2 regions of the Streptomyces sp. NPDC107575 genome follow, and region 2 is predicted to be linked to the other one. Evidence: riboswitches for the same ligand, from Rfam matches in the RefSeq annotation. Region 2 holds a riboswitch; the other holds the start of a gene.

Region 1 (8,935 bases), on a different contig from region 2:
GCCGACGACGACGAGGTGCGCGTCGGGCTGCTCGGCCCGCACCTTGGCGAGCGCCTCGACGAGGAAGACGAGCCCCTTGAGCGGCACGTCGGCGCTGGAGGTCGTCACGATCCGGCCCGGCACCTCGGGCACCGCCGGATTCGGCGAGAACAGGTCGGTGTCGGCGCCGATGTGCACGACGTTGATCCGCCCGGGACGCACGCCCAGGTCCTTGACGATCTCGTCGCGGGACGTGCCGGAGACGGTGACCACGGACGGCAGCCGGCGCGCGACCCGCTTCTGCATGCGCGTGAACGCGTACCAGCGGCGCTTGGACATCCGCTGCTGCCAGTTCTCGGCGGCGTCCAGCTCCAGCTGCCGGTCCACGGTGATCGGGTGGTGGATGGTGGTGACCAGCGGGCTGCCGATGTCCCCCAACAGCCCGTAGCCGAGCGTCTGGTTGTCGTGCACGACGTCGAACTCGCCGCGTCTGGCCCGCAGATGACGGCGGGCGCGCAGCGAGAACGTCAGCGGCTCGGGAAAACCGCCGGTCCACATGGTGCCGACCTCGAGCGCGTCGACCCAGTCGCGGTACTCGCCGGGCTTGGGTGTACGAAAGGGGTCGGGGCTGCGGTACAGGTCGAGGCTCGGCAGCTCGGTGAGCGAGAGCCCCGCCAGGTCCTCGCCCTCGTCGAGCACGGGGTACGGCTGGGAGCCGATGACCTCGACGCGGTGCCCGAGCCGGACCAGCTCCCGCGAGAGGTGCCGGACGTACACGCCCTGACCACCGCAGAACGGGTTGCCTTTGTACGTGAGGAGAGCGATACGCAAGGACTCCGCGGTCACTCCAGGCCACCCTTCTTCCTGCTTGCCCGTGGACACTACGTGGGGACGCTAATCTAGAACAAGTTTCAGACTTGATCGTTCAAGAGCATCGAATCTACCGGCTGGTAGCCGGGCCGTAAGGGGTGGATCAGGTGATTCACGCCACGGCCGGCCCCACGGGACACGGAAAGCTTTCTGATGACAGCTCCGGACGCGAGAACCACCACCCGTACGACCCCCGCGCTCACTGAGCGTCAGGAGGCCAGGCGCCGTCGCATCCTGCACGCCAGCGCGCAGCTCGCGGCGCGCGGCGGCTTCGACGCGGTGCAGATGCGGGAGGTCGCCGAGTCGTCCCAGGTCGCGCTCGGCACGCTGTACCGCTACTTCCCGAGCAAGGTGCACCTCCTGGTCGCCACCATGCAGGACCAGCTCCAGCACATGCACACGACGGTCCGCAAGCGGCCGCCGTCCGGCGACAGCCCCGCGGAGCGGGTGGCCGAGACGCTGATGCGGGCCTTCCGGGCGCTGCAGCGCGAGCCGCATCTGGCCGATGCGATGGTGCGGGCGCTGACCTTCGCGGACCGCAGCGTGAGCCCCGAGGTCGACCAGGTGTCCCGGCAGACCACGGCGATCATCCTCGACGCGATGGAGATCGACGACCCGACCCCGGAGCAGTTGTCCGCGGTGCGGGTCATCGAGCACACGTGGCACTCCGCGCTGATCACGTGGCTCTCCGGCCGCGCCTCCATCGCCCAGGTCAAGATCGACATCGAGATGGTGTGCCGCCTGATCGATCTCGCCCATTCAAGCCCCCGCGGCGATTGAGCGGCGGGGCTTGAATGGTGCAGCCCCGCCCTAGTCCTCCGGTGGGAAGACGACCTCCCCCGTGTCCAGCAGCGTGACGGTGATCGCCTCCACGGGGCACCCTTCCGCCGCCGCGAGGACCCGCTCGTTCGCGTCGCCGTCCGCCTCCACGGGGTGGGACTGCCGCGCGGTGTCGAGCCGGAACCCGTCCGGCGCCGCGTTCACGCACATCGCGGAGCCGATGCACACGCTCCGGTCGACCTCCACATGCCACCGGTCACCCATGCTCAGTTCGCCTCCGGCTCGTAGCCCGCGGGCAGGTGGATCATCTTGTGCTCGAAGTACTCCCCGTACCCCTCGGGCCCGAACTCCCGGCCCAGACCGGAGTTCTTGTAGCCGCCGAACGGCCCGAGCATGTCGAGGCTGAACGTGTTCACGCTGTACGTGCCCGTACGCACCTGCCGCGCGATGTCGACGCCGTGCGCGGTGTCCGCGGTCCACACGCTGCCGCTGAGGCCGTAGTCGGAGTCGTTCGCGATCTTGACGGCCTCGGCCTCGTCCCCGTACGGCAGCAGACAGATGACCGGGCCGAAGATCTCCTCGCGGGCGATGCGCATGGAGTTGTCGACGTCGCCGAAGAGGGTCGGCTCGACGTACCAGCCCTGCTCGAATCCCTTCGGGACACCGCCGCCGGTGAGGATCTTGGCGCCCTCGTCCTGGCCGATGCGGATGTAGTCGAGGGAGCGCTGCTGCTGGCGCTGGGCGACGAGCGGGCCCAGTTCGGTCGCCGGGTCGAGCGGGTCGCCGACCTTGAGCGCGGAGGCCGCGCCGGCGAAGGCGTCGGCGAACTCGTCGTAGCGCGAGCGCGGGACGAGGATCCGGGTCTGCGCCACGCAGGCCTGACCGTTGATCATCCAGGCGAACGGGACGATGCCGGAGACCGCGGCGCCCGCGTCGGCGTCCTCCAGGATCACGGCGGCCGACTTGCCGCCGAGTTCGAGGGTGACGCGGGTGAGGTTGCGGGACGCGACCTCCATGACGCGCTTGCCCGCGGCGACGGACCCGGTGAAGGAGACCTTGTCGACGCCGGGGTGCCCGACGAGGTACTCGCTGACCTCGCGGTCGGCGGGGAGGATGGAGAGCACGCCCTCCGGAAGACCGGCCTCGGTGGCTATCTCGGCGAGCAGATACGCGTCGAGCGGCGTCTCCGGCGAGGTCTTGAGGATCACCGGGTTGCCCGCGAGCAGCGCGGGCGCGAGCTTCGCGGCGGCGGTGAACTGCGGGACGTTCCACGGGACGATCGCCGCGACCACGCCCACCGGCTCGCGCCGCACGAGGAGCTTGCCGAGGGCGCCGTCGCGGGTCTCCTCGTACGTGAAGTTGCGGGCGACGTTGATCGCGGAGTCCCAGACCATCATCGCGGCGAGCGCCTGCACCATGACGCCCGAGGTGTACGGGGTGCCGTTCTCGCTGCTGATGACGCGGGCGATCTCCTCGTGCCGCACCGCGAACGCGTCCTTGATCTTCGTGATGACCTCGATGCGCTCGTCGAGGCTCATCCGCGGCCAGGGGCCCTCCTCGAAGGCGCGGCGGGCGACGGCGACGGCCCGGTCGACATCGGCGGGCGCGGCGTGCGGCACCCGGCCGAAGACCTCGCCGGTGTGCGGCGAGACGACCTCGATGACCTCCCTGCCGAGCGGGTCGGTCAACTCCCCGCCTATGAACAGCTGTCCGTATTCCGCGAGCTCGGTCATGGCTGGCATCCTCACGCACGACATTTCTGACGGTGTTTCAGAACTGATACCAGTTCTAGTTGCGATCCGGAAGGGTGGTACGCACCCCGAAAGTCGTGTGCTCGGGCGACCATTGAAACGAGTTCTACAAGTTCCCGTACAGTGGCGGCAGTTCGGCTGGAGCGGCGGAGGGTGTCCGATGGCAGAGGCGACGCAGGTGACCGACCACAGCGGGGGTGTGCACAGCATCCGTGTGCCGATCCCCGACAACCCGCTCGGCTACACCCTCGTCTACCTGGTCGACACCGACGCGGGCCCGGTCCTCATCGACACGGGCTGGGACGACCCGACGTCCTGGGACGCGCTGACGACGGGCCTGGCCGCCTGCGGCACGCGCGTCGAGGACCTCACCGGCGTCCTCATCACCCACCACCACCCGGACCACCACGGCCTGTCGGCGAAGGTGCGGGAGGCGTCCGGCGCCTGGATCGCGATGCACGAGGCGGACACGGCGGTGGTCCGGCGCACCCGGGAGAACAAGCCGGCGCGCTGGTACGCGTTCATGGTGGCGAAGCTGGTCGCGGCCGGTGCGCCCGAGGAGCACATCGCTCCCCTGATCGCGGCCCGCGACTCCGGCAAGCCGCGCGAACTGCCCGGCTTCGCCCCCGCGTTGCCGGACCGCACCATCACCCCCGGCGACCTCCTCGACCTGCCGGGCCGCAGGCTGCGCGCGATCTGGACGCCGGGCCACACCCCCGGGCACGTGTGCCTGCACCTGGAGGAGGACCACCCCTCGGGCCGCGCGGGCAACGGCCGCCTCTTCTCTGGCGACCACATGCTGCCCGGCATCACCCCGCACATCGGCCTGTACGAGGACCCGGACGACGCCACCGTCACGGACCCGCTCGGCGACTACCTCGACTCGCTCGAACGGGTGGGGCGGCTCGACCCGGCGGAGGTCCTCCCGGCGCACCAGCACACGTTCACCGACGCCCCGGCCCGCGTACGGGAGTTGCTCGACCACCACGAGGAACGCCTCACCGGCCTGCTCACCCTCCTCGCCACGCCCCTCACCCCGTGGCAGCTCGCCGAACGCATGGAGTGGAACCGCCCGTGGTCCCAAATCCCGTACGGGTCAAGGACGATCGCGGTGTCGGAGGCAGAGGCCCACCTGCGCCGCCTCCAGAAGTCGGGCCGGGTGGAACAGGTCCCGGACACGGACCCGGTGACGTACCGCTCAAGCCCCGCCGGCGATTGAGGCGCGGGGCCCGGGGCAGAGCCCCGCGACCGCAACCCCGGTGCGGCGGATCTTTGCCGTGCCTTCATCGAAGGTGCGCCCGCAGAGGCGTATCTTCGGCCCCCAAGGGCTCTCACGAGCTGGAACGACAAGGGGGCGCCCGCCGATGACGCCGGACGAGGCAGTGGTCGGCCGAACGGGGAAGCTGGTCATCGGCACGCGTGGAGCCGGCGGTCCGGGCGAGGTGTTGGTGCAGGTCAGGGGCGGAACCGAGACCTTTCTGGCGTACTCGGACGAGCCCCTGGAGCGGGGCGCCACCGTGCTCGTGATCGAGTCCCGCGGGAGCCGGCAGGTCGTGGTCATGGCCTGGTCCGACCCACTTCTCTCCGGTGGCGAGGGCGACGCCCGCTAAGGAGACGTACAGGCATGTTCGGATATCGCGTTCCCGCACCCGACGAGGCGATGCTGATCTCGGGCGGCAGGCGGGGACTTGGGGGAGCGCCGTTCCGCGTCGTCACCGGGCACGGGAAGTTCGTGCTCCCCGTGTTCCGCAAGACCCGCTTCCTGTCGCTCGCGATGAGCGAGTCGGAGGTCGTCGAGAAGTGCGTGACCCGGCAGGGCATCGCCCTGACCGTCCGCGCGGTCATCGCCTTCAAGGTCGGCAACGACCATGAGTCGATCGTCAACGCCGGTCAGCGCTTCCTCTCCGACCAGGACCAGATGTCGGTCCTCACGGGGCGCATCTTCGCCGGTCACCTGCGCTCGATCATCGGCTCGATGACGGTCGAGGAGATCGTGACCGAGCGGCAGAAGCTCGCCACGGAGGTCCTCGACACGTCGAAGGCGGAGATGGCGAAGATCGGCCTGCACGTCGACTCGCTGCAGATCCAGTCCATCGACGACGGCCAGACCGGTTACATCGAGGCGATGTCGCGCCCGCACAAGGCCGCCATCCAGCGGCAGGCACAGATCGCGCAGGCGCAGGCCACGCAGGCCGCGGCGGAGGCCGAGCAGGCGGCGGCCCGCAAGCAGGCCGAGTACGCGCGGGAGACCGCGGTCGTGCAGGCCGAGTACAACGCCGAGGTCGACCGGGCCAAGGCGCAGGCCGACCAGGCGGGCCCGCTCGCGCTCGCGCACGCGCAGCAGGAGGTCCTCGCGGCGCAGACGGAACTGGCCATGAAACAGGCCGAGTTGCGGGAGAAGCAGCTGGTGTCGGAGATCGTCAAGCCGGCCCAGGCCGACGCGGAGCGCATCCGTGTCCTGGCCCTCGCCGAGGCCGAGCGGATGAAGATCCAGGCCGAGGCGGCGGCGTCGTACGACCGGGTCGCCCTCGACCGCATGCTCATCGACCAGCTCCCGCAGATCGTGAAGGAGGCCTCGGCGGGCCTCGCCGGGGCGAACGTCAACGTTCTGAACGGCGCGGACGGCCTGGGCGAGATCGCGGCGGGCCTGGTGGGCCAGGGCCTGACCATCCTGGACTCGGTCCGCAAGAACCTGGGCGGGGAGGGCGGCGACGACGTCGGCTCGACGATCGAGCGCTATGTCGGCGCTCCGCGCGGCAACGACGACGGCCCGGTGGACGTCCGGTGAGTCATTCAAGCCCCGCCGGCGATTGAGGCGCGGGGTCCGGGGCAGAGCCCCGCGGCCGCAACGGCGTCGCCGGGTACAGTAAAGACGTCGTCAGTACGTACGTACGAGGGGAAGCCGGTGCAAATCCGGCGCTGACCCGCAACCGTCACAGCCGGAATGCCTCGTACGTACCTGCTCGGCTCAGGACCGTCGAGGAATACGGAGCCGGAGCCGCCCGGTGCCCCCGCGTGCCGCGCCGCCCCGCTCCCCGCAGGGAGAGGCATCCGCCCCACCATGAACATTCGCCGCAGCGCCGCGCTCGTCGCCGCGACCGTCGCGATCGGCGCCATGGGCGCGCAGGCCGCGAGTGCCTCTCCCTCGCCGAAGACGGCTCTCCCTTCGGGCCTCTACGGCAAGGGCGACCCCACGTACGACGGGGTCTGGCGGCAGTCGCTCGCGCTCGTCGCGCAGGACACGGTGGGCGTGAAGCCCGCGAAGAAGGCCGTCGACTGGCTGGCCGGGCAGCAGTGCGAGAACGGCGGCTTCGCCGCGTACCGCGCCGAGCCCACCAAGCCCTGCGACTCCAAGACCAAGATCGACAGCAACGCCACCGCGGCCGCCGTCCAGGCGCTCGCCGCGGTCGGCGGCCGGGACGGCGAGGTCGCCTCGGGCGTCGCCCTGCTGAAGAAGAACCAGAACGCCGACGGCGGCTGGGGCTACAACCTCGGCATGGACAGCGACGCGAACTCCACGTCCGTCGTGCTCGGCGCGCTCGCCGCGGCCGGCGAGAAGCCGTCCGAGGTCAAGTCCGGCAAGGGCAGGACCGGCGCCGACGCCCTCGCCTCGCTCGCCCTCCCCTGCTCCAAGGGCAAGGACGGCGGCGCGCTCGCCTACCAGCCCGACAAGAAGGGCGAGCTCGCCGCGAACGCCGACGCCACCGCCGCCGGTGTGCTCGGCGCCCTCGGCACCGGCTTCGCTCCCGGCAAGGGCAAGGCCCCGGACGCGTACACCTGCGAGGACGGCAAGAACGCCGAGGCCGTGGCGCACAACGGCGCCGTCTACCTCCAGAACCAGCTCGACACCCACCTCTACCTGAAGTCCCAGCTGGCCGGCTCCACCGACCAGCCCGACTACGGCAACACCGCGGACGCGGTCACCGCCGTCGCCGCGGCCGAGGGCGTCAAGGCCACGAAGGACTCGTACACCTGGCTGGAGAAGAACGCGAAGGGCTGGGCGTCGCAGACCGGCCCGGCCGCCTACGCCGAGCTGATCTTCGCCGCGCACGCCACCGGCAACGACCCCCGCGACTTCGGCGGGACGGACCTGGTGAGCGCCCTCAACAAGACGGGCCCGGAGCCCGCCTCCACCAAGTCATCGGACTCCGCCTCGGACTCGGACGAGAAGAAGGACGACGGCGGTGGCGCCAACTGGTGGATCATCGGCGTGATGTTCATCGCCGCCGTGGGCGCCGGTTTCCTGCTCAGCGGCCGCAAGAAGCAGCAGCCGTGACCGCGCGCAGGTCGGCCGGGCTCGGCGGGCTCGTCCTCGCACTGCTCGGCGCACTGCTCGCCCTGACCGTCGCCCCCGCGCAGGCGGCCGGGTACCGGTACTGGTCGTTCTGGGAGCGGGACTCCCACAACGCATGGACGTACGCGACGGCGGGCCCCTCGCAGGCCAAGCCGGAGGACGGGGACGTGCAGGGCTTCCGGTTCGCGGTGAGCGCGGACTCGAAGGACGCGAAGCAGCCGCGCGGCGCGGCGTCCTTCGGCGACATCTGCGCCGATACGCCCGCCAAGGACGGCAAGAAGCGCGTCGCGCTCGTCATCGACTCCGGCACGGCGGCCGACGCCCCGTCCGGCGAGACCCCGCCGAAGCCGCGCACCGCGTGCGCGCAGGTCGCCGAGGACGCGACGAGCGCCGACGCGCTCGCCGCCGTCGCGAAGCCGCTGCGCTACGACAGCAGCGCGATGCTGTGCGCGATCTCGGGCTACCCGAAGGCGGGCTGCGGCGAGCAGGTGTCCTCGTCGAAGGACCCGGACAAGGCGTCCAAGACGGAACAGCCCGCCGCGAAGGACTCCGGTTCGGACGGCGGCCCCTCCGTCGGCCTCATCGCGGGCATCGCCGTGGTCGTCGTGCTCGGCGTCGCGGCCGGCGTGCAGGCCCGACGCCGCCGCGGCTGACGCATGGCCGCCTCCCAGCTCCGCGCCCCTCGGGCCCACCGCTCCAACTCGCTGCACCCGGGCGCCTGGTGGATCTGGGCGCTCGGCCTCGGCACGGCCGCGTCCCGCACCACGAACCCGCTGCTGCTCGCGCTGCTGATCGGCGTCGCCGGGTACGTGGTGGCGGCGCGCCGCACCGAGGCGCCGTGGGCGCGTTCGTACGGGGCGTTCGTGAAGCTGGCGCTTGCCGTGCTCGGCATCCGCCTGGTCTTCGCGACGCTGCTGGGCTCGGCGATCCCGGGCACCCATCTCCTGTTCACGCTGCCCGAACTGCCGCTGCCGGACTGGGCGCAGGGGGTCCGGATCGGCGGCCCGGTCACCCTCGAAGGCCTCGTCTTCGCGCTCTACGACGGCCTGAAGCTGGCCACCCTCCTCATCTGCGTGGGCGCGGCGAACGCGCTCGCCTCCCCGTCCCGGCTGCTCAAGTCGCTGCCCGGCGCGCTGTACGAGGCAGGGGTCGCGGTCGTCGTGGCGATGACGTTCGCCCCGAACCTGGTCGCGGACGTCCGCAGGCTGCGGGCGGCGCGACGGCTTCGCGGCCGCCCGGACAGCGGTCTGCGCGGGCTGCT
Region 2 (8,935 bases):
GTCGGCGTCCATGTCGACGACGAACTCGCTCAGCCCCTGGTGCTTGCGCTCGACGTCCTCGCGCGGGGTGGTGCGGGCCAGTACGTAGGCGTGGGTGGCGTGGTGGGCGTGGCTGGTCCAGATCTTGTGACCGCTGAGCCGCCAGCCGCCCGCGACACGGCGCGCGGAGGTGCGGACGGAGGCCAGGTCGGAGCCGGCCTCGGGCTCGCTCATGCCGAGGCAGAAGACGGCGTCGGTGGCGGCGATCCGCGGCAGGATCTCCTCCTTGAGCGCGGGGCTGCCGTGCCGCAGGATCGCGGGCCCGATCTGCCGGTCCCCGATCCAGTGCGCGGCGACGGGGGCGCCCGCCCGCAGCAGTTCCTCGGTGACCGCGAGCCGGTCGACGTTGTGCAGGGCGTGGCCGCCGTACTCGACGGGCCAGGTCATGGCGGTCATGCCGCGGGCGGCCAGTTCGCGGCTGAAGTCGCGGTCGAAGGAGCGCAGCCAGGCGTCGCTGCGAGGGGTGTAGCGGGCGGCCGTCCGCCACTCGGCGGCCAGGGAGCGGGCGGCGGACCGGGGGTCGGTGCGTGTGTCGGTCGGGGACATGCGGTGGTGTCTCCTGAAGTCGAGGGGGCGGCGCGGTCACCCGGCGATCGGTCTCGGGGCTCCGCCCCGGACCCCGGGCCTCGATCGCCGGCGGGGCTTGAACGGTCAGGAACCCGTGTACGTGCCGTCGCGCTTCTCGCGGAACGCGTCGTAGGCCTCACGGGAGTCGTCCATCGACGTCACCACGGCCATGTGGGAGGAGATCAGGTCGAGCGCGGTGCGCAGGTCGTGGTTGGCGCCCTGCCGGACGGCGCGCTTGATCATCGCGAGCGCGGCGGGCGGCCTGGCGACGAGGCGGGCGGCGAAGGCGTACACCTCGTCGAGAAGGTCCGCGTCGTCGAAGACGTCTTCTACGATGCCGAGCCGCTCGGCCTCGGCGGCGTCCACGAAGTCGCCGGTCCACAGCAGGCGCAGCGCGGCCGCCTGGCCGACGACGCGGGGCAGCAGCCAGCAGCCGCCGTCGCCGGGGACCAGGCCGACCTTGATGTAGCCCTCGCAGAAGCGGGCGGAGCGGCCCGCGAAGCGCAGGTCGCACAGCAGGGCCATGTCCATGCCCGCGCCGACGGCGGGCCCGGCGACGGCGGCGATGACCGGCTTGTCGAGGTCCTCGAGGGCCCGGGCGACCTGGTGCACCCGCTCGGTGAGCAGCCGCTTCTCCTGGATCGGGGTGCGCTGTTCGCCCTTGAAGTCGGCGAGGTCGACGCCGGAGCAGAAGGCGTCGCCCGCGCCGGTGACGACGATGACGCGGACGTCCGGGTCGGCGTCGGCGCGGCGCAGGGCCTCGGCCCAGGCGTCGGCCATGGGGAGGGTGAAGGCGTTCTTCCGGTGCGGGCGGTTGAGGGTGATGGTGGCGATGTGGTCGCGGGTGGAGTAGAGGAGGTCTTCGGCCGCGGACATGGTGGTTCCTTCCGTTCCGTCGGTGTGCTGTGTGCTCAGGCGGCGGTCGCGGGGCTCGGCTCGCGCGCCACGCCGGTGTCGAAGAGGGCGGTGGCATCCGCGCCCGGCAGGCCCAGTTCGGCCAGGACCTCGCGGGTGTGTTCGCCGAGATGCGGGGCGGGGCGCAGCGGGCCCTCGTCCTCGCGCGGGGCAGCGCCCGTGTCGGGGTCGGTCATCTTCACCGGGGGCCGGCCGAGCAACAGGGGTCCCTCGGTGGGGTGTTCGGTGCGCTCGAAGAATCCGGTGGCGCTCAGGTGCGGGTCGGTGAAGAGGTCGTCGAGGGTGTTCACGCGGGTCGCGGGGATGTCGCGGGCGTCGAACTCGGCCTGCCACTCGGCCGTGGTGCGCAGCAGCAGTTCGGCGTTGACCATCGAGTAGAGGGTGTCGATGTGCTCGGTGCGCTCGGTGATGGTGCGAAAGCGCGGGTCGTCGGCGAGCGCGGGGCGGCCGATCGCGGCGAAGAAGGCGCGCCACTGGGCGTCGGTGTAGATCATGACGGCGAGGTGGCCGTCCTTGGTGCGGCACGGGCGGCGGTGCGGGGAGCTGGTGCGGGCGTAGCCGGTCGGGCCCGTGGGCGGGTCGAAGACGCGGCCGCCCTGCTGTTCGAGCAGGGTGAACGAGGCCATCGTCTCCAGCATCGGCACCTCGACGGCGCGGCCCCGCCCGGTGGCCTGGCGGCCGTGCAGCGCGGCGAGGACCGCCGCGGCCCCGTAGATGCCGACGGTCTTGTCGGCCGCCGCCTGCCGTACGTACTCGGCGCCGCCGTCGCCGCCCTGGAGTGCGGCGACTCCCCCGGCGGCCTGGATGACGTCGTCGTAGGCGGGCCGGTCGGAGTCGGGGCCGCCGGCGGCGAACCCGCGGAACGCGCAGTGCACGAGGCGCGGGTTGCGCTCCAGGGCGGTCTCGGCCGTGAGCCCGAGCCGGCGGGCCGCGGCGGGGCGCAGGTTGTGCACGAGGACGTCGGCCGAGTCGACCAGGGCGGCGAGGACGGGCGCCGCGCCGGGGGCCTTGAGGTCGAGGGCGACGCTGCGCTTACCGCGATTGGTGTTGAGGAAGGCGGGGCCCATGCCGTTGCCCCGGGTGTCGCCGATGTAGCGGACGACGTCGCCCGCGGGCGGCTCGATCTTGACGACGTCCGCGCCCCACTGGGCGAGCAGCAGGGTGCAGTACGGACCCATCAGGGTCGAGGTGATGTCGACGACGCGGACGCCGTCGAGCGGCCGGTCCGCGGGAAGCCCCTCGGGCTTCGGATTGTCTACCGATTCTGCCGGTGCCTTCGGCGTCATCGCCGAATCCTCCTCCGAAATCGGCCGCTGATGGCACCCATTGGAGCCATCAGCGGGTTTCATTTCGGGTGTTCCCGGCTAACCGGACTTCCACCCGAGCAAGATTGGATGCAATCTGACGCACGGCCCGGCATGATGTCAATGCCCCTGCGCTGTCAGGGGAGTTAGAGTCGACAACCCTCGACGGGAAGGCAGGCACCAGTGACGGCTCAGACGGGGGCGGAGCGCCTTGAGGCGGTGTCCGGCGCGGTGGCCCAGGTGGTGGAGGAGCTGCGGGCGATGCTGTTCGCGCGCGATCTGACGCCGGGCAGCCCGGTGCGGCAGGAGGCACTGGCCGCGCGCCTCGGCGTCAGCCGGGCGCCGGTCCGCGAGGCGCTGCGGGTGCTGGCCAGCGAGGGCGTCCTCGATCACGTCCGCAATGTCGGGTACCGGGTGAAGGTGCTGACCGCCGCCGAGTTCGAGCAGACCTATCTGATGCGGCGGGTCCTGGAGGCGGAGGTGCTGCGCAGGCTGCCGCCCTTCTCGGCCTCCGCCCTGGAGGGGCTGCGCACCGTGAACGATCGGATAGCGGAGGCCTCGGCGCGCGGCGACCTCACCGCCATGGCGCGCCTCAACTCCGACTTCCACTTCCGCATGTTCACCGCGTCGGGCCTGGATCTGGTCGTCGCCGAACTGCGCCGCGTCTGGCAGCTCAGCGACGGCTACCGGGCCTACCTCCTGCACGACCCGCTGTCGCAGAAGCGGATCGTCGACGAGCACGCCGAGATGGTCGAGGCGCTGCGCGTCCGGGACCACGAACGCCTCGTCTCGCTCATGGACCACCACCGGGACGGCACCCGTCCCCAGCTGGAGGCGGTCTTCACACCGCCCTCCGCGTAGCGGACACCCGGCGTGATAGTTTCGCCGAGCCAGTCGTACCTTTGTGTGTTTTTCTACGCACACGGGTCAGGGAATCCGGTGCGAACCCGGAACTGACGCGCAGCGGTGAGGGTGACGGGCGGAGCCACTGCCACTGGGCCGGCACATCGGTCCGGGAAGGCGCTTCGCGCGGACGACCCCGAGTCCGAAGACCTGCTGGCGGCCTCCAGTGCCGCGTGGCGTGGGGGCGGACCGTAGGCCGGCTCCGCGTATGAGCCCTGGACGCGAAGGATCTTCCGTGCTGTTCGCACGTCAACTCCGCCGATGCGCCCCGCTGTTGGCGCTGACCCTGCTGCTCACCGGGTGCGGCACGACCGCCGCCACCGAGGACGACGCCGCCGGTGGCGGCGGTGTCACGCTCGACAACTGCGGCAAGAAGGTGCGGGTCGAGCACACCCCGCGCCGCGCCGTCGCCCTCGACCAGGGCTCCGCCGAGATCATGCTGTCGCTCGGCCTGGAGGACCGGATGGTCGGCACCGGCACCTGGACCGACCCGGTGCTGAAGAACCTGGCGAAGGCCAACGCGAAGGTGCCGCGCCTGGCCGACCGCTACCCGTCGTTCGAGAAGGTCCTCGGCACCGAACCGGACTTCGCCGCGGCCTCGTTCACGTACACCCTCGGCAAGGGCGGCGTGGCGCCGCGCGCGGAGTTCGAGAAGCTCGGCGTGCCCACGTACCTCTCCCCCAGCGACTGCGCGGGCAAGGACAACGGCGGCGACGGGGACGGCGTGCGCACCAAGCCCCTGGGGCTCGACGTCGTGTACGGCGAGATCCGCGATCTGGCGCGCGTCTTCGACGTGGAGGAGCGCGGCGAGAAGCTGATCGACACGCTGAAGTCCCGTGTCCGCAACGCCACTTCGGGCGTCGACGCGCACGGCGTCGACGTCCTGTACTGGTTCGCCAACTCCGACTCGCCCTATATGGCCGGCTGTTGCGGTGCGCCCGGCGTCGTCACCAAGGAGCTCGGGGCGCGCAATGTCTTCGACGACACGCGTGCGGAGTGGCCGCAGGTCAACTGGGAGACGGTCGCGGACCGCGATCCGGACGTCCTGGTCATCGGCGATCTGACCCGCCGCTCGCAGTCGGCGGAGTCGGCCGCGCAGAAGATCAAGTTCCTGGAGTCCAACCCGGTCACCAAGCACATGACCGCCGTGAAGAAGAAGCGGTACGTGCGCCTGAGCGGGCAGGCCATGAACCCGACGATCCGGACCGTCGACGGCGTGGAGCGGGTGGCCGCGGGGCTGCGCGACTTCGGGCTCGCCCGGTGACGGCTCGCACGCTTGCCGCTCCCCCGGCGACGGCGGCGCCTCCGCACACCCCGCCCCGGATCACCCTGCGCGCCGCGCTCGCCTGGGCGGCCGCCGTCGCCGCGCTGTGCGCCTCGGTCGCCTTCGCGATCACGATCGGTCCCGCGCAGATCCGGGTCGGCGACGTGTGGGCGGCGGTCGGTGACCGGATCGGCCTGGCGACCTCGGACCTCTCGCCGATCCGGGACGGCATCGTATGGAACCTTCGGCTGCCGCGGACGCTGCTCGCGGCGGTGTGCGGGGCCGGCCTCGCGGTGTGCGGCACGGTGCTGCAGGCGCTGCTGCGCAATCCGCTGGCCGATCCGTTCGTGCTCGGTGTCTCGTCGGGCGCGTCGACCGGGGCCGTGCTCGTCGTCGTCCTCGGCCTCGGCGGGGGCGCCGTATCGGTGTCCGGCGGCGCGTTCGCCGGCGCCGTCTGTTCGTTCGCCCTGGTGCTGGTGCTCAGCCACACGCTGGGCGGCAGCACGGACCGGGTGGTGCTGTGCGGGGTCGCGGCGATGCAGCTGTTCTCGGCGCTGACCTCGTTCGTCGTGCTGACCTCCGCCGACGCGGAGACGACGCGCGGCGTGCTGTTCTGGCTGCTCGGCTCGCTCAGCGGCGTCGGCTGGACCGAGGTGTGGCTGTGCCTGGCCGTGCTCGCCGTGGCACTCGTGGTGTGTCTGGCGTACGGGCGCACGCTCGACGCGTTCGCCTTCGGGGCGGAGGCGGCGGCCACCCTCGGCGTCCGGGTGGGCCGCACCCGGATCGTGCTGCTGTGCGTGACGGCGCTGCTCACGGCGGCCCTGGTGAGTGCGGCGGGGGCGATCGGCTTCGTCGGCCTGGTCCTTCCGCACGCGGCGCGCGCCCTGGTGGGTCCCGGGCACACCCGGCTGCTGCCGGTGACGGCGCTCGCGGGAGCGGTGTTCCTGGTGTGGGTGGACACGGTGGCGCGGACGGTGCTCGAACCCCAGGAGGTTCCGGTGGGCGTGGTGACATCGCTGATCGGCGTGCCGGCGTTCGTGCTGGTGCTCTACCGGCAGCGAGGTGTGCGATGAGCCTTTCCCCGAAGGGGCTGCGCGCGGAGCGTGTGTCGTGGTCGCCGGGCGGGGCGCTGGTGCTCGACGGGGTGTCCGTGACGCCGGAGCCCGGCACCGTCACCGGTGTGCTGGGCCCCAACGGCTCGGGCAAGTCGACGCTGCTGCGCCTGCTCGCCGGGGTGCTGGCCCCGTCCGCGGGCCTCGTCACGCTCGACGGCGACCCGCTCGCCTCGGTGGGCCGCAGACAGGCCGCGCGGCGCATCGCCATGGTGCAGCAACAGGCCGACGCCCAGGTCGAGTTGACCGTCGCCGACGTCGTGCGCCTGGGCCGGGTTCCGCACCGCCGCGCCTGGCAGCCCGCGTCGGCGGCCGACGAGGCGGCCGTGCGCGAGGCCCTGGAGCGCAGCGGGCTGGCCGACCGGGCGCACCGGCTGTGGCACACCCTGTCCGGCGGCGAGCGCCAGCGCGTCCAGATCGCGCGGGCGCTGGCGCAGGAGCCGCGCGAGCTGCTGCTCGACGAGCCGACGAACCACCTCGACATCCAGCACCAGCTCGAACTCCTCGACCTGATCGGCACGCTGGGCATCACGTCCGTCGTCGCCCTGCACGACCTGAACCTCGCCGCCACGTACTGCGCGCGGGTCGTCGTGCTGCGCGAGGGCCGGGTGATGGCGGCCGGGGAGCCGGGCGAGGTCCTGACCGAGGAGCTGATCGCCGACGTGTACGGGGTGCGCGCCGAGGTCACCCGCCCCGGCGCCCGCCCGCACATCCGCTATCTGGGCACGACGACGACGCGCTGAGTCACTCGAAGCGCTCGGCGTCCCCGGCCCCGCGCCGGACGATCTCGGCCTCGCCGCCGGAGAAGTCGATGACCGTGGTGGGCACCGTGCCGCAGTCGCCGGAGTCCACCACGGCGTCCACCTGGTGGTCGAGCAGCTCCTTGATCTCCCAGCCCTGGGTGAGCGGCTCCTCCTCGCCGGGCAGCAGCAGCGTGCTGGACAGCAGCGGCTCGCCGAGCTCGGCGAGCAGGGCCTGCGTCACCACGTGGTCGGGGATGCGCACACCGACGGTCTTCTTCTTGGGGTGCTGGAGCTGGCGCGGCACCTCGCGGGTCGCGGGCAGGATGAAGGTGTAACTGCCGGGCGTGGCCGCCTTGATGGCGCGGAACACGTCGTTGTCGATCTGGACGAACTTGCCCAGCTGGGCGAAGTCCTGGCAGACCAGCGTGAAGTGGTGCCGGTCGTCGAGCTGCCGGATCGAGCGGATCCGGTCGACCCCCGCCCGGTTGCCGAGGCGGCAGCCGAGCGCGTAGCAGGAGTCCGTGGGGTAGGCGACGAGCGCGCTGTCGCGGATGCCGTCGGCGATCGCGGAGATCAGGCGCGCTTGCGGGTTTGCTGGGTGCACGTCGAAGTACCTGGCCATTCGGCGAGCGTACGGGATCGGACGCGCCACGCCGGGGTACACGGAGGGCGAATCGGGCACACACGCGCGACAATCCCGACACCGGCCCACCCTGCCCTGGCCACGGCGCGCCCTCGGACCCATACTGGTCGCGCCCCGATCACTCACAGAACGACTCCATGGCGAAGAAGAACTCAACCCCGACACCCGTCCCCGACACCGTGTGGCTCGGACGCGGACGCCACCTCGGGCCCGAGCCCGAGCGCGACGTCCGGCGCAACCTGATCGCCCTCAAGGCGGCGGGTGTGCTCGACGACTTCCTCGACCTCGATCCCGAGGACGCGGCGCGCTCCACGGTGCTGCATCCGCGCGAGCCGGAGGCCGGTCCAGGCCCCGGCGCCCGCCGGGTGTTCGAGGCGCGCTGGCGCGTCGCCGACAACGTCACCGTGCGCGGCCAGCTCACGACGTACGACCCGGACGCCCGCGCCAAGGGCTCCGAGGGCGTCGCCTGGATCCTCGCCGCGGAGGCGGAGCGGCCCTGGCAGCTGTCCTGGCCGTCGCCCGCGCCGATGTTCTGGCCGGACAGCGAGCGGGTGCCGTGGGACCACGACACGGTGGCGGGGCTGCGTCTGCGGGCGCCGAACCACCTCCCCAAGGACGACGACGCGCTGCGCCGCCTCCTCAAGGACTGTTCGCGCTCCAGCTGGTACGTGCATGTCGTCGTCCACGAGGCGATGACACCGGACGCCAAGGGGCAGCGCTCCCTCACGCGGTTCCTGCCGCCGAGCCTGCAGCACCGCGTCATCGAGCACCGGGCGACGCCCGAGCAGGCGCAGATCGTGGACTTCGGGCTGCGCAAGGACTTCAAGGCGGGGATGCCGCGCGGCGGCGCCGTCGTGCTGCCGACCACGCCGCCGCACCCGGACTATGTGGCGGACCGTTTCACCGTGCGCAGCGTCTTCCTCGACGGCAGCGAGCCGACGGAACTGCTCGACCGGATCCGGGAGTTCACCGCGTTCCCGCGCCCCCTGACGGACGAGGCCGAGGCGGCGATCACGCGCCTGCGCGACGGGTGGCATCTGCTCACGCCCGACGAGGAGCTGACGCACGCGCAGGACATGGTCACGAAGTACGCCGAGGCGCTCGAGGCGATGACCCGCTCCCGGGACAGCTACCGGGAGGCGGCCGAAGCGGCACGGGCCGCGCTCGCCGAGGCGCCGCGCGCGGAGAGCCCGTCGCACGCGCCGGCGGACCCGGACGGCAAGGACGCCTCACCGTTCGGGACGCTCGGCAAGGCGTTCGGACGGTTCCGGGGCCCGCACAAATAGGCGCCGGCCCCAATGGTCCAGGAACGGTCGGTCCGGGCGCCCGCGCGGCACGAGCGGGCGCCCGGACCCGTTCACTCCTCCTCCGCCTCCTGGGCACCCGGATCGGACATCCGCAGCGCGATCTCCTGCAGCAGCTCGCTGGAGTTGACGTCCATGCGG

The links. A riboswitch is a leader RNA that binds a small molecule or an ion and turns the genes downstream of it on or off. The one in region 2 is predicted to bind cobalamin.
Region 1: another riboswitch for cobalamin. It lies ahead of ACZ7L4_RS16325 (prenyltransferase/squalene oxidase repeat-containing protein); the one in region 2 lies ahead of ACZ7L4_RS04185 (ABC transporter substrate-binding protein).

What each region holds. Positions count from the first base shown of each region.
Region 1 covers NZ_JBVKBG010000003.1:668,649-677,583, forward strand. The annotation lists gene ACZ7L4_RS16290 (glycosyltransferase family 4 protein) at 1-825, opposite strand, end outside; gene ACZ7L4_RS16295 (TetR family transcriptional regulator) at 1,003-1,629, shown strand; gene ACZ7L4_RS16300 (ferredoxin) at 1,660-1,893, opposite strand; gene ACZ7L4_RS16305 (aldehyde dehydrogenase) at 1,896-3,362, opposite strand; gene ACZ7L4_RS16310 (MBL fold metallo-hydrolase) at 3,541-4,599, shown strand; gene ACZ7L4_RS16315 (hypothetical protein) at 4,745-4,990, shown strand; gene ACZ7L4_RS16320 (flotillin family protein) at 5,005-6,168, shown strand; adenosylcobalamin-variant (AdoCbl-variant) riboswitch at 6,263-6,338, shown strand; gene ACZ7L4_RS16325 (prenyltransferase/squalene oxidase repeat-containing protein) at 6,442-7,656, shown strand; gene ACZ7L4_RS16330 (SCO2322 family protein) at 7,653-8,327, shown strand; gene ACZ7L4_RS16335 (energy-coupling factor transporter transmembrane component T) at 8,331-8,935, shown strand, end outside.
Region 2 covers NZ_JBVKBG010000001.1:887,650-896,584, reverse strand. The annotation lists gene ACZ7L4_RS04205 (acyl-CoA dehydrogenase family protein) at 1-585, opposite strand, end outside; gene ACZ7L4_RS04200 (enoyl-CoA hydratase/isomerase family protein) at 691-1,482, opposite strand; gene ACZ7L4_RS04195 (CaiB/BaiF CoA transferase family protein) at 1,518-2,807, opposite strand; gene ACZ7L4_RS04190 (GntR family transcriptional regulator) at 3,009-3,686, shown strand; cobalamin riboswitch at 3,711-3,900, shown strand; gene ACZ7L4_RS04185 (ABC transporter substrate-binding protein) at 3,937-4,992, shown strand; gene ACZ7L4_RS04180 (FecCD family ABC transporter permease) at 5,052-6,065, shown strand; gene ACZ7L4_RS04175 (ABC transporter ATP-binding protein) at 6,062-6,847, shown strand; gene ACZ7L4_RS04170 (L-threonylcarbamoyladenylate synthase) at 6,849-7,469, opposite strand; gene ACZ7L4_RS04165 (hypothetical protein) at 7,628-8,776, shown strand; gene ACZ7L4_RS04160 (hypothetical protein) at 8,848-8,935, opposite strand, start outside.